3 regions of the Streptomyces sp. NBC_01294 genome follow, and region 3 is predicted to be linked to each of the others. Evidence: riboswitches for the same ligand, from Rfam matches in the RefSeq annotation. Region 3 holds a riboswitch; each other region holds the start of a gene.
The links. A riboswitch is a leader RNA that binds a small molecule or an ion and turns the genes downstream of it on or off. The one in region 3 is predicted to bind cyclic di-AMP.

Region 1 (3,267 bases), 2.8 Mb from region 3:
TCACGAGCAGGGCGTTCGCGGAGCCCTCCTCGATGCCGCGGGCCAGACGCTCCGGGTTGGTGACGAAGAGGTCGTCGCCGACGATCTGGACCTTGGCGCCCAGCTTGTCGGTGAGGGTCTTCCAGCCGGCCCAGTCGTCCTCGTACAGCGGGTCCTCGATGGAGACCATCGGGTACGCGGAGACGAGCTCCTCGTAGTACTCGGTCATCTCGGCGGCCGAGCGGGACTGGCCCTCGAACTCGTACTTGCCGTCCTTGTAGAACTCGGACGCGGCGACGTCGAGCGCGAGCGCGATGTCCTTGCCCGGGACGTAGCCGGCCTGCTTGATGGCCTCGACGATGAGGTCGAGCGCGGCGCGGTTGGACTCCAGGTTCGGGGCGAAGCCGCCCTCGTCACCGAGACCGGTGGACAGGCCCTTGGTGTGCAGGACCTTCTTGAGGGTGTGGTAGACCTCGGCACCCCAGCGCAGCGCCTCGGAGAAGGACTCCGCGCCGATCGGGGCGATCATGAACTCCTGGATGTCCACGTTGGAGTCGGCGTGCGACCCACCGTTGAGGATGTTCATCATCGGAACGGGCAGCAGGTGCGCGTTCGGACCGCCGAGGTAGCGGAAGAGCGGAAGGTCCGAGGCCTCGGACGCGGCGTGCGCGACGGCGAGGGAGACGCCGAGGATGGCGTTGGCGCCGAGCGAGCCCTTGTTGTCGGTGGCGTCCAGGTCGAACATGGCCTGGTCGATCAGGCGCTGCTCGGTGGCGTCGTAGCCGACGAGCTCCGGGCCGATCTGCTCGATGACGGCGAGGACGGCCTTCTCGACACCCTTGCCGAAGTAACGGTTGGGGTCACCGTCACGCAGCTCGATGGCCTCGAATGCACCGGTGGAGGCGCCGGACGGAACTGCAGCACGGCCGGTGCTGCCATCGTCGAGGCCCACCTCGACCTCGACCGTGGGGTTGCCTCGGGAGTCCAGGATTTCCCGGGCTACGACGACGTCGATGGACGGCACGAGCATCTCCTTCTGGGATGTGACGCTGAGTGTGCGGTGGCGTGTCAGGCCGTGGGATGGCCTTGCCGCCTAGAGCCTAACCGGATCCGGGGACTCGACCGGCCGACCGCCCGGCCCCTGGGACGAAAAAGGGACCGAATACCCCTCTTCCGGGACATACGTCTCTTGATCACCGGCCCTCGGCCGGTGGCGCGCACCGCACACACCACCGCCCGGCGCGTGAGGGGAAGACGCGCCGGGCGGTGGGAAACCTGTGCTTCGTGCACATTTCTGCGGCTATGGCCGCAGTGTTCAGCTGAGCTTCAGCTTCTGACCGGGGTAGATCAGGTCGGCGTCCGAGACGATGTCCTTGTTCAGCTCGAAGAGCTTCTCCCAGCCGCCCTTGACGCCGTTGGCCTCGGCGATGGTGCCCAGGGTGTCGCCGGACTTGACCTCGTACGAGCCGTTGCCGGTCTTCGGCGCGACCGGAGCCTCGGCGCGCTCGGAGCGGGTGACCGGCGCCTCGGGGCGCTTGGTCTCCTTCTTCGGCGTGGCCTTGGTCTCGGTCTTCTTCGTCTCGGTCTTCTTGGTCTCGGTCTTCTTCGGCTTGGTCGGCGTCGTGGTGTCGCCGCCACCGGTGGACGAGGAGTTCGACAGACCCTTGCCGCAGTGCGGCCAGGCGCCCTTGCCCTGGACCTTGAGGACCTTCTCCGCGACGGCTATCTGCTGGGCCTTCGAGGCCTGGTTGGCCTGCGGGGCGTACGACTTGCCGCCGAACCCGGCCCACGTGGAGGACGAGAACTGCAGACCGCCGTAGTAGCCGTTGCCCGTGTTGATGGCCCAGTTGCCACCGGACTCGCACTGGGCGACCTTGTCCCACTCCGAGGCGGTGGCGGCGCTGGCGGTGCCCGCGGCCATCAGAGGAGCGGCGACGGCCACACCGGCGACACCGGCGAGCGTGACGATGCGGACGGCCTTGGAACCGCGGCGGTGCTTGCCCTTGCCGGAAAGCAGCATGGAGATTCTCCTCACCGACGCCTACGAGGTGAGCTGTCGGGTTCGGGCGAGTGAGTTGCCCGGCCGTGCGACCTAGCGCACGTCTTAACCCCTAGCCGGTGGCGTGACCGTCTCTCAACGGCCGCTCCCGGCACTTACCTTGGTTCCCCCGCTCCTGCCTTCGGCGCTTGACGCGACGACTGTTCCCTCCGGCCGCCGGCAGGATTCGGCGATGCGGTCGAAGGAGCCCGCGGTGGCGGGCGATTCAGAAGGTAGACAGGTCTCTCCCCGATGTTCAACGAGGAACATCGGGGAGAGAGGGCCCCTACTTGCGCTCTCCTCAAGGACATTTGCGCAGGTGAGGGCGGGGTTTGCGGAAGCCCCCAGGTGGGACACGCCAGTTGACCGAGAGAGACACATGTCTCACTTGCCGAAAACCGACATTCAACTCTTACCGGACGACTGAACTGTCCCTATTACACGGTTAGATCCAGGTTCTGGCCGGGCTTGATCAGATCGGCGTCCTCGCCGATGACCTGCTCGTTGGCCTCGTAGAGACCGTTCCAGCCGCCCTTGACGCCCTTGGCAGACGCGATGGCGGTCAGGCTGTCGCCCTCCTTGACCGTGTAGGTGGGGTTCGGCGCGCCGTCAGTCACGCCGTGCGCCTCGGGGGCGGGAGCACCTCGGTGCTTGCCGCTGCCCTCGGCGGGAGTGGCGCCCGGGGTCGCAGGGGCCGTCGTGTCGACCGGGGGCAGGCCCGGGGTCGCGGGCGGCGTCGCGGGCGAGGTCGGGTCCACCGGGAGGACCGGGACCGTCGGGTCGCCGCCGGGGGTCGCCGGGGGCGTGCCCGGGTCGCCCGGAAGGGTCGGAACCGCGGGCGGCGTCGTCGGGACGTCCGGCGCCGGCATGACGGGCAGTCCGATCGACGGGGCGTCGGGGATCAGGAAGGGGGTGCCGGACGGGCTCGGGACCGCCGGGGTCGGAGCGCCGTAGTCCGTGGAGGGCTTGCCGCCCCCGGTGGTGGGCACGGTGTCGTCGGGGCGCGACGGCGTGGGGCCGAGGGTGCTCTGCCCGCCGGGGAGACCGGGGTCCACCTGTGCGGGGGGACCCTGCCGGTCCAGTCCGGCCGAGGTCGCGCACAGCGGCCACGCCTGCGGTCCCTGCGATTGCAGCACCCGCTCGGCCACGGCGATCTGCTGGGACCGGCTCGCGAGGTCGGGGCGCTCGGCGAATTCGAGGCCGCCGGCGCTCTGCCACTGCTCCTGGGTGAACTGGAGCCCGCCGTAGGC
Region 2 (3,267 bases), 900 kb from region 3:
TCGCGGACGAGGTGCAGACCGGCCTGGGGCGAACCGGCGACTTCTACGCGTACCAGCACGAGCCGGGAGTGGAGCCGGACCTCGTGTGCGTGGCCAAGGCGCTGTCGGGCGGCTACGTGCCGGTCGGCGCGACCCTGGGCAAGGACTGGATCTTCAAGAAGGTCTACTCGTCGATGGACCGGGTGCTCGTGCACTCCGCGAGCTTCGGGTCCAACGCGCAGGCGATGGCGGCCGGGCTGGCCGTCCTGTCGGTCATGGACGACGAGGGGCTCGTGGCCCGGGCCCGGGCGATGGGCGACCTGCTGCGCGGGCGGCTCGCGGCCCTGGTGGACGAGTACGAGCTGCTGCACGAGGTGCGCGGGCGCGGCCTGATGATCGGCATCGAGTTCGGCCGGCCCTCCTCGCTGGGGCTGCGCAGCCGGTGGACCGTGCTGCAGGCGGCCCGCAAGGGGCTCTTCGCGCAGATGGTCGTGGTGCCGCTGCTCCAGAAGCACCGGATCCTCACCCAGGTCTCCGGGGACCATCTGGAAGTCATCAAGCTGATTCCGCCGCTGGTCGTGGACGAGGCGGACGTGGACCGGTTCGTCGGCGCCTTCCGCGAGGTCATGGACGAGGCGCACGGCGGGTCCGGGCTGATGTGGGACTTCGGCAGGACGCTGGTGAAGCAGGCCGTCGCCCAGCGCTGACGGCCCGCTCCGGGCGGACTAGGACAGGAGCCGGTCCCGCAGCCGGTCGAGGGTCTCGGGCTCCAGCCCGAGGCCCTCCGCCAGATAGCGGTCCACGCCGCCCCAGAGGGTGTCGATGGTGTCGAAGGCCGCGAGCAGGTACTCGGCGCGGGCGTCGAAGAGCGGCGCGAGCAGCTCCATCACCTCGGGGGAGCGGGCCTCGGCCGACTCGCCGCTGCGGCGGACCCGGTAGCGGCGGTGCGGGGCGTTCGACTCCAGGTAGTCCGTCACGATCGCCTCGCGCTCGACCCCCAGAGCGAGCAGGGTGACGGCGATCGAGAGGCCAGCCCGGTCCTTGCCGGCCGCGCAGTGCATGAGGGCGGGGACGCTGTCCTGCGCCAGGGCGTGCACGACCCGGCTGTGCTCGGCGGTGCGCTGCTCGATGATCCCGCGGTAGGAGTTCGCCATCCGGGCCGCGGCCTTGCCGTCGCCCAGGATCGAGCGCAGCTGTTCGAGGTCCCCCTCGCGGACGAGCCTCCAGAACTCCCGGCCGTCGGCCGGGTCCGAGAGCGGGATGTTCACGTTCCGTACGCCGGGCAGCTCGACGTCCGGGCCCTCCAGCGCGTGGTCGGCGCCGTTGCGGAAATCGAAGATGGTGTGGAGGCCGAGCGAACCGAGAAATTCTGCATCGGTTTCGGTGGCATGTGCTAGATGTCCGCTTCGGAACAGTCGTCCCGTCTTGACCCTTCGTCCATCAGAAGTCGGCAATCCGCCCACATCGCGGAAATTGCGCACTCCGGTCAGCTCCGGCTCCTGTATCTGCTGGGTCACGGGGACTCCTTCGTATCACGTTGAGACTTCTGTCCGAATTGAGCTGTTTGACGCCAACTTGCCATATCCGGAGGCGAGATCGGGGGCGTCCCCGTGAGCCAGATCATACGGTGACCGTGAGTGCCTGATCACGAAAGCCGAATCGCCCGGTCGCAGGGGCTGTTGCCGGTGGGGAATGGACGCAGGGTGACGTAAATTCCGTCGTTCCCTCACCCCTGTTATTCCGTCAGGGAATTCATGGCTTGTTACCCGCGGTCCCCAGGGATTACCTTCGCGATCGATCCGGGTGGACCGCCTAATCCTGCCGCCTCCCGGGAAACCGCACTCGACCATTTCGCGCGGCAGGAGCGGGGGAACCAGGTAAGCCGCTGTCCCGGAGATCTTTTCGACGGGATCGCTCGGGGTGCAGCCGTACATGCCTCGTACATGTACAGCCGGACATCTCCAGTCCGAACCCGACAGCTCACCTCGCAGGCGCCGGAGAGGAATTCGACATGCCTGCAAAGGGTAAGCACCGCCGTCCCAAGTCCCTTTCCCTTTCTCGCGGTATCGCCTTCGCCGGCACCGGCGGCGCGGCCCTCGCGCTGCCGCTGATGGGCGCCGCCGGCGCCCAGGCGGCCGGGGCCCCGGCCGCCGCGACCGCGGTGGCTCCCGCGGTGGCCCCGCAGGTTCCGGCCTCGCTGAAGGCGGCGCCCGTCGCCGCCGTGCAGGCCGCGCCGGCCGTCTACACGGTCCTGCCGGGCGACTGCCTCTCCAAGATCGCCGAAGAGCGCAACCTGTCCGGCGGCTGGGAGGACCTGTACGCCGACAACCGCGAGGCGGTCGGCACCGACCCGTCGCTGATCCACCCGGGTCTGAAGCTGACCCTCGGTGGCCGGGGCCAGGCGGCTCCGGTCGAGGCCGCCCCCGAGGCCGCGCCGCGGCCGGCCCCGAAGGCCGCGGCGGAGCAGGCTCCGGAGCAGGCCGAGCAGGCCGCCCCGGCGCAGCCGGAGTCCGCCCCCGAGGCGCCCGCCGAGCAGCAGTCGGCCTCCGGCTTCGTGGCCCCGCTGGGCGGCGGCATCTCCACGAACTACAAGGTCGCGGGCAGCATGTGGTCCTCCGGCTACCACACCGGAGTCGACTTCATCGCGCGCGCCGGCACCACGGTCAAGGCCGTCGGCGCGGGCACCGTCGTCTCCTCCGGCTGGGCCGGCTCGTACGGCAACGAGGTCGTCATCCAGCACGCGGACGGCAAGTACTCCCAGTACGCCCACCTGTCCTCGCTCGCCGTCTCGGCCGGCCAGAGCGTCACCGCCGGCCAGAGCCTCGGCCTCTCCGGCTCGACCGGCAACTCGACCGGCCCGCACCTCCACTTCGAGATCCGCACGGGCCCGTCGTACGGCTCGGACATCGACCCGGTGAGCTACCTCCGCTCGAAGGGCGTGACCATCTGACGGCACCCGCCGCCGGAGCACGAACACGTGTGAGGCCGGGACCCGAGGGGGGTCCCGGCCTCACGTGTACATATTCCTTATCCCCCGGGTGGTATAGATCACGGCCCGTCAACCCCTCATTACGTTGGCGTAGGTTGGTTACGGGAGTGAAGGATGTCTCCCGTGGCAGCGACGACGACGAAACTCAAGACCATCGGCTCGTACGCGGCGATCGGGGACAGCTTCACCGAGGGCGTGGGGGACCCGGGACCCGGGGAATCATTTCTCGGCTGGGCGGACCGGCTCGCCGTACTCCTGGCCGACCAGCGCGAAGAGCACGACTTCCGGTATGCGAATCT
Region 3 (3,267 bases):
TCGACGTCACCGCCGAGGAGGTGCAGGCCGTGGCCGCGGCCCGACTGCGCCCGGACAACCGCGCGGTGCTCGTCTACGAGCCCATTGCCGCAGACGAGGGCGATGAGCCCAACCAGGACGACGAGAACGAGGGGGCGGAGCAGTGAGCGACACCGCAGCCGTCACGATGACCTTCCACCCGCGTCCGCAGGCCGGCGAGCCGCAGCCGTGGGCCTTCCCGGCCCCCGACCGTGGGGAGCTGTCCAACGGGCTGACCCTGCTGCGCTGCCACCGGCCGGGCCAGCAGGTGATCGCGGTCGAGGTCAACCTCGCCGCCCCGCTCGACGCGGAGCCCGAGGGCCTGGACGGTGTGGCGACCATCATGGCGCGCGCGCTCTCCGAGGGCACCGACAAGCACTCCGCCGAGGAGTTCGCGGCCGAGCTGGAGCGCTGCGGCGCCACCCTCGACGCGCACGCCGACCACCCGGGCATCCGGGTCTCCCTGGAGGTCCCGGCCTCCCGGCTGCCCAAGGCGCTGGGCCTGCTCGCCGAGGCGCTGCGCGCCCCGGCGTTCGCCGACTCCGAGGTCGACCGGCTGGTGCGCAACCGGCTCGACGAGATCCCGCACGAGCTGGCCAACCCGCAGCGCCGCGCCGCCAAGCAGCTCTCCAAGGAGCTCTTCCCGGCCTCCCTGCGCATGTCCCGGCCGCGCCAGGGCACCGAGGAGACGGTCGTCCGGATCGACTCCGCCGCCGTACGCGCCTTCTACGAGGCCCACGTACGCCCCGCCACGGCCACCGCGGTGGTCGTCGGGGACCTGACCGGCATCGACCTGGACGCCGTGCTGGCGGACACCCTGGGCACCTGGACGGGCAACACCGCCGAGGCGCTCCCCGTGCCGCCGGTGACCGCCGACGACACGGGCCGCGTGGTCATCGTGGACCGGCCCGGAGCGGTCCAGACGCAGCTGCTGATCGGCCGGATCGGGGCGGACCGCCACGACCGGGTCTGGGCGGCCCAGGTGCTGGGCACGTACTGCCTGGGCGGCACCCTCACCTCGCGCCTGGACAAGGTGCTGCGCGAGGAGAAGGGGTACACCTACGGCGTGCGCGCCTTCGGCCAGGTGATGCGCTCCACCGCGGACGGCAAGGGCGCCTCGATGCTCGCCATCAGCGGCTCGGTGGACACCCCCAACACGGGGCCGGCGCTGGACGACCTCTGGAAGGTGCTGCGCACCCTCGCGGAGGGCGGTCTGACCGATGCCGAACGCGACGTGGCCGTGCAGAACTTGGTGGGCGTGGCCCCGCTGAAGTTCGAGACGGCGGCCTCGGTCGCCGGCACGCTCGCCGACCAGGTCGAGCAGGAACTGCCGGACGACTACCAGGCGCAGTTGTACGCGCAGCTCGCCGAAACCGGCACGGTGGAGGCCACTTCGGCGGTCGTGAAGGCCTTCCCCGCGGACCGGCTGGTGACGGTCCTGGTGGGCGACGCGGCGCTGATCGAGGAGCCGGTGCGGGCGCTCGGGATCGGTGACGTGACCGTCGTCGCCAACTGACGGCCGGATGACCGTCAACTGACGACCATTTGACGGGTATGTGTAAGGGGCTCTGGCGGCTTGTCCGCCGGAGCCCCTTTTGTCCGTTTAGTGGTGAGGTTGCTTTTATGTGGTGTGGCGTACGCAACAAAAAGGCGTGTCTGTTTGGCGATTGACTGATGATCCGCCTAGCGTCGGCCGTGCTGTCCGTCAGTTGTGCCCGCCGCACCCGCGGCACCGGGCAGCGATCGCCGAGTCCCCGTCAGGCGCGAGCCTGGGGAGCCGGGGACCCACATGAGTCCCTGGGGTGAATCGGACCCCCTCGCAAGAGGAGGCCCGTAGGAGACCTTCCTGCTCCGAACCCGTCAGCTAACCCGGTAGGCGAGAAGGAAGGAAAGGATCAAACCCTTCATGGCGTTTGGCAGTCGTCCCGCTGGCTCCGGTAAGCACCGTGGTTCCAGCCGTCTGAGCCGCAAGACCGCCGGTTACGCCGGTATAGCCGCGATCGCCACCACGGGTGTCGTCGGCTCCCTCGCCGCCCCGGCCTTCGCCGCGGACAACCACAGCAGCTCCGCCCCGGAGAACGGGCTGGGTGCCGTGGTCGTCGCCGAGGACCTCGCGGGCGACCTCGCCGAGCAGGCCGAGTCCCAGGAGCGCGTGGCCGACCAGGCCGCCGCCAAGGCGCAGGCCGAGGCCGAGGCCAAGCAGAAGGCCGCCGAGTCCAAGCGCCTCGCCGAGGCCAAGGCGAAGGCCGAGCGCGACGCCGCCGAGCGTGCGGCCCGCGAGGAGGAGCGCAAGCGCCTCAACACCTTCGTCTCGCCGCTCGACGCCTCGTACGTCAGCACCCAGTACAAGGCGGGCGGCGGCATGTGGTCCTCCGGCAGCCACACGGGCATCGACTTCCACGCCGCCTCCGGCACGTCGGTCCACGCCGTGGGCGTCGGCACCGTCGTCGAGGCCGGCTGGGGTGGCGCGTACGGCAACAACGTCGTCATCAAGCACAACGACGGTACGTACACCCAGTACGGGCACATGTCCTCGCTGAGCGTCTCCGTCGGCCAGCAGGTCACCCCGGGCCAGCAGATCGGCCTGTCGGGCTCCACGGGCAACTCCAGCGGCCCGCACCTGCACTTCGAGGCCCGCACGGGCTCGCAGTACGGCTCGGACATCGACCCGATCGCCTACCTGCGCTCGCACGGCGTCAGCCTCTGACCCCGTCCCGCACCGCTTCACCGAAGACCCCGGCTCCCCGAGCCGGGGTCTTCGTGTTGCGTCCCGTGTTGCGTCCCGTGTTGCGTCCCGTGTTGCGTCCCGTGTTGCGTCCCCGTGCAAATGTTTCGTATTTCCGGCCGCTCTCGGAAATTATCGTGTGTTGCAATAGAGTCGCAGCGCACGCATGTGCGTGCAAGGAGACTGGCAGTCGGAAATAGGCGGAGGTTCGGTCTTGCGTATTCCTGCGCACGCGGTATGCACAGCAATCCGCGACGACATCGTCTCCGGGGTGTTCGAACCGGGCAGTCGGCTGACCGAGGAGGTGCTGGCCCGCCGGTACGGAGTCTCGCGCGTCCCGGTCCGCGAGGCGCTGCGGACCCTGGAGTCCGAGGGGTTCGTGACCACGCGCCGCCATGCGGGGGCCTGCGTGGCCGAGCCGACCGAGCAGGAGGCCGCGGACCTCCTGGAGGTACGGATGCTCCTGGAGCCGCTGGCGGCCGCCCGGGCGGCCCGGCGTCGCACCGAGGCACACCTCAAGGTGC

Region 1: linked by a shared signal. The riboswitch ahead of OG534_RS22035 (transglycosylase family protein) and the one ahead of OG534_RS09185 (M23 family metallopeptidase) in region 3 are both predicted to bind cyclic di-AMP.
Region 2: linked by a shared signal. The riboswitch ahead of OG534_RS05475 (LysM peptidoglycan-binding domain-containing M23 family metallopeptidase) and the one ahead of OG534_RS09185 (M23 family metallopeptidase) in region 3 are both predicted to bind cyclic di-AMP.

The regions. Positions count from the first base shown of each region.
Region 1 is NZ_CP108423.1:4,853,823-4,857,089, reverse strand. It holds gene eno (phosphopyruvate hydratase) at 1-1,009, opposite strand, end outside; gene OG534_RS22035 (transglycosylase family protein) at 1,295-1,999, opposite strand; cyclic di-AMP (ydaO/yuaA leader) riboswitch at 2,003-2,175, opposite strand; gene OG534_RS22030 (transglycosylase family protein) at 2,455-3,267, opposite strand, start outside.
Region 2 is NZ_CP108423.1:1,172,959-1,176,225, reverse strand. It holds gene OG534_RS05485 (aspartate aminotransferase family protein) at 1-686, shown strand, start outside; gene OG534_RS05480 (tyrosine-protein phosphatase) at 705-1,496, opposite strand; cyclic di-AMP (ydaO/yuaA leader) riboswitch at 1,813-1,988, shown strand; gene OG534_RS05475 (LysM peptidoglycan-binding domain-containing M23 family metallopeptidase) at 1,991-2,929, shown strand; gene OG534_RS05470 (SGNH/GDSL hydrolase family protein) at 3,092-3,267, shown strand, end outside.
Region 3 is NZ_CP108423.1:2,070,449-2,073,715, reverse strand. It holds gene OG534_RS09195 (M16 family metallopeptidase) at 1-146, shown strand, start outside; gene OG534_RS09190 (M16 family metallopeptidase) at 167-1,534, shown strand; cyclic di-AMP (ydaO/yuaA leader) riboswitch at 1,753-1,911, shown strand; gene OG534_RS09185 (M23 family metallopeptidase) at 1,925-2,725, shown strand; gene OG534_RS09180 (GntR family transcriptional regulator) at 2,958-3,267, shown strand, end outside.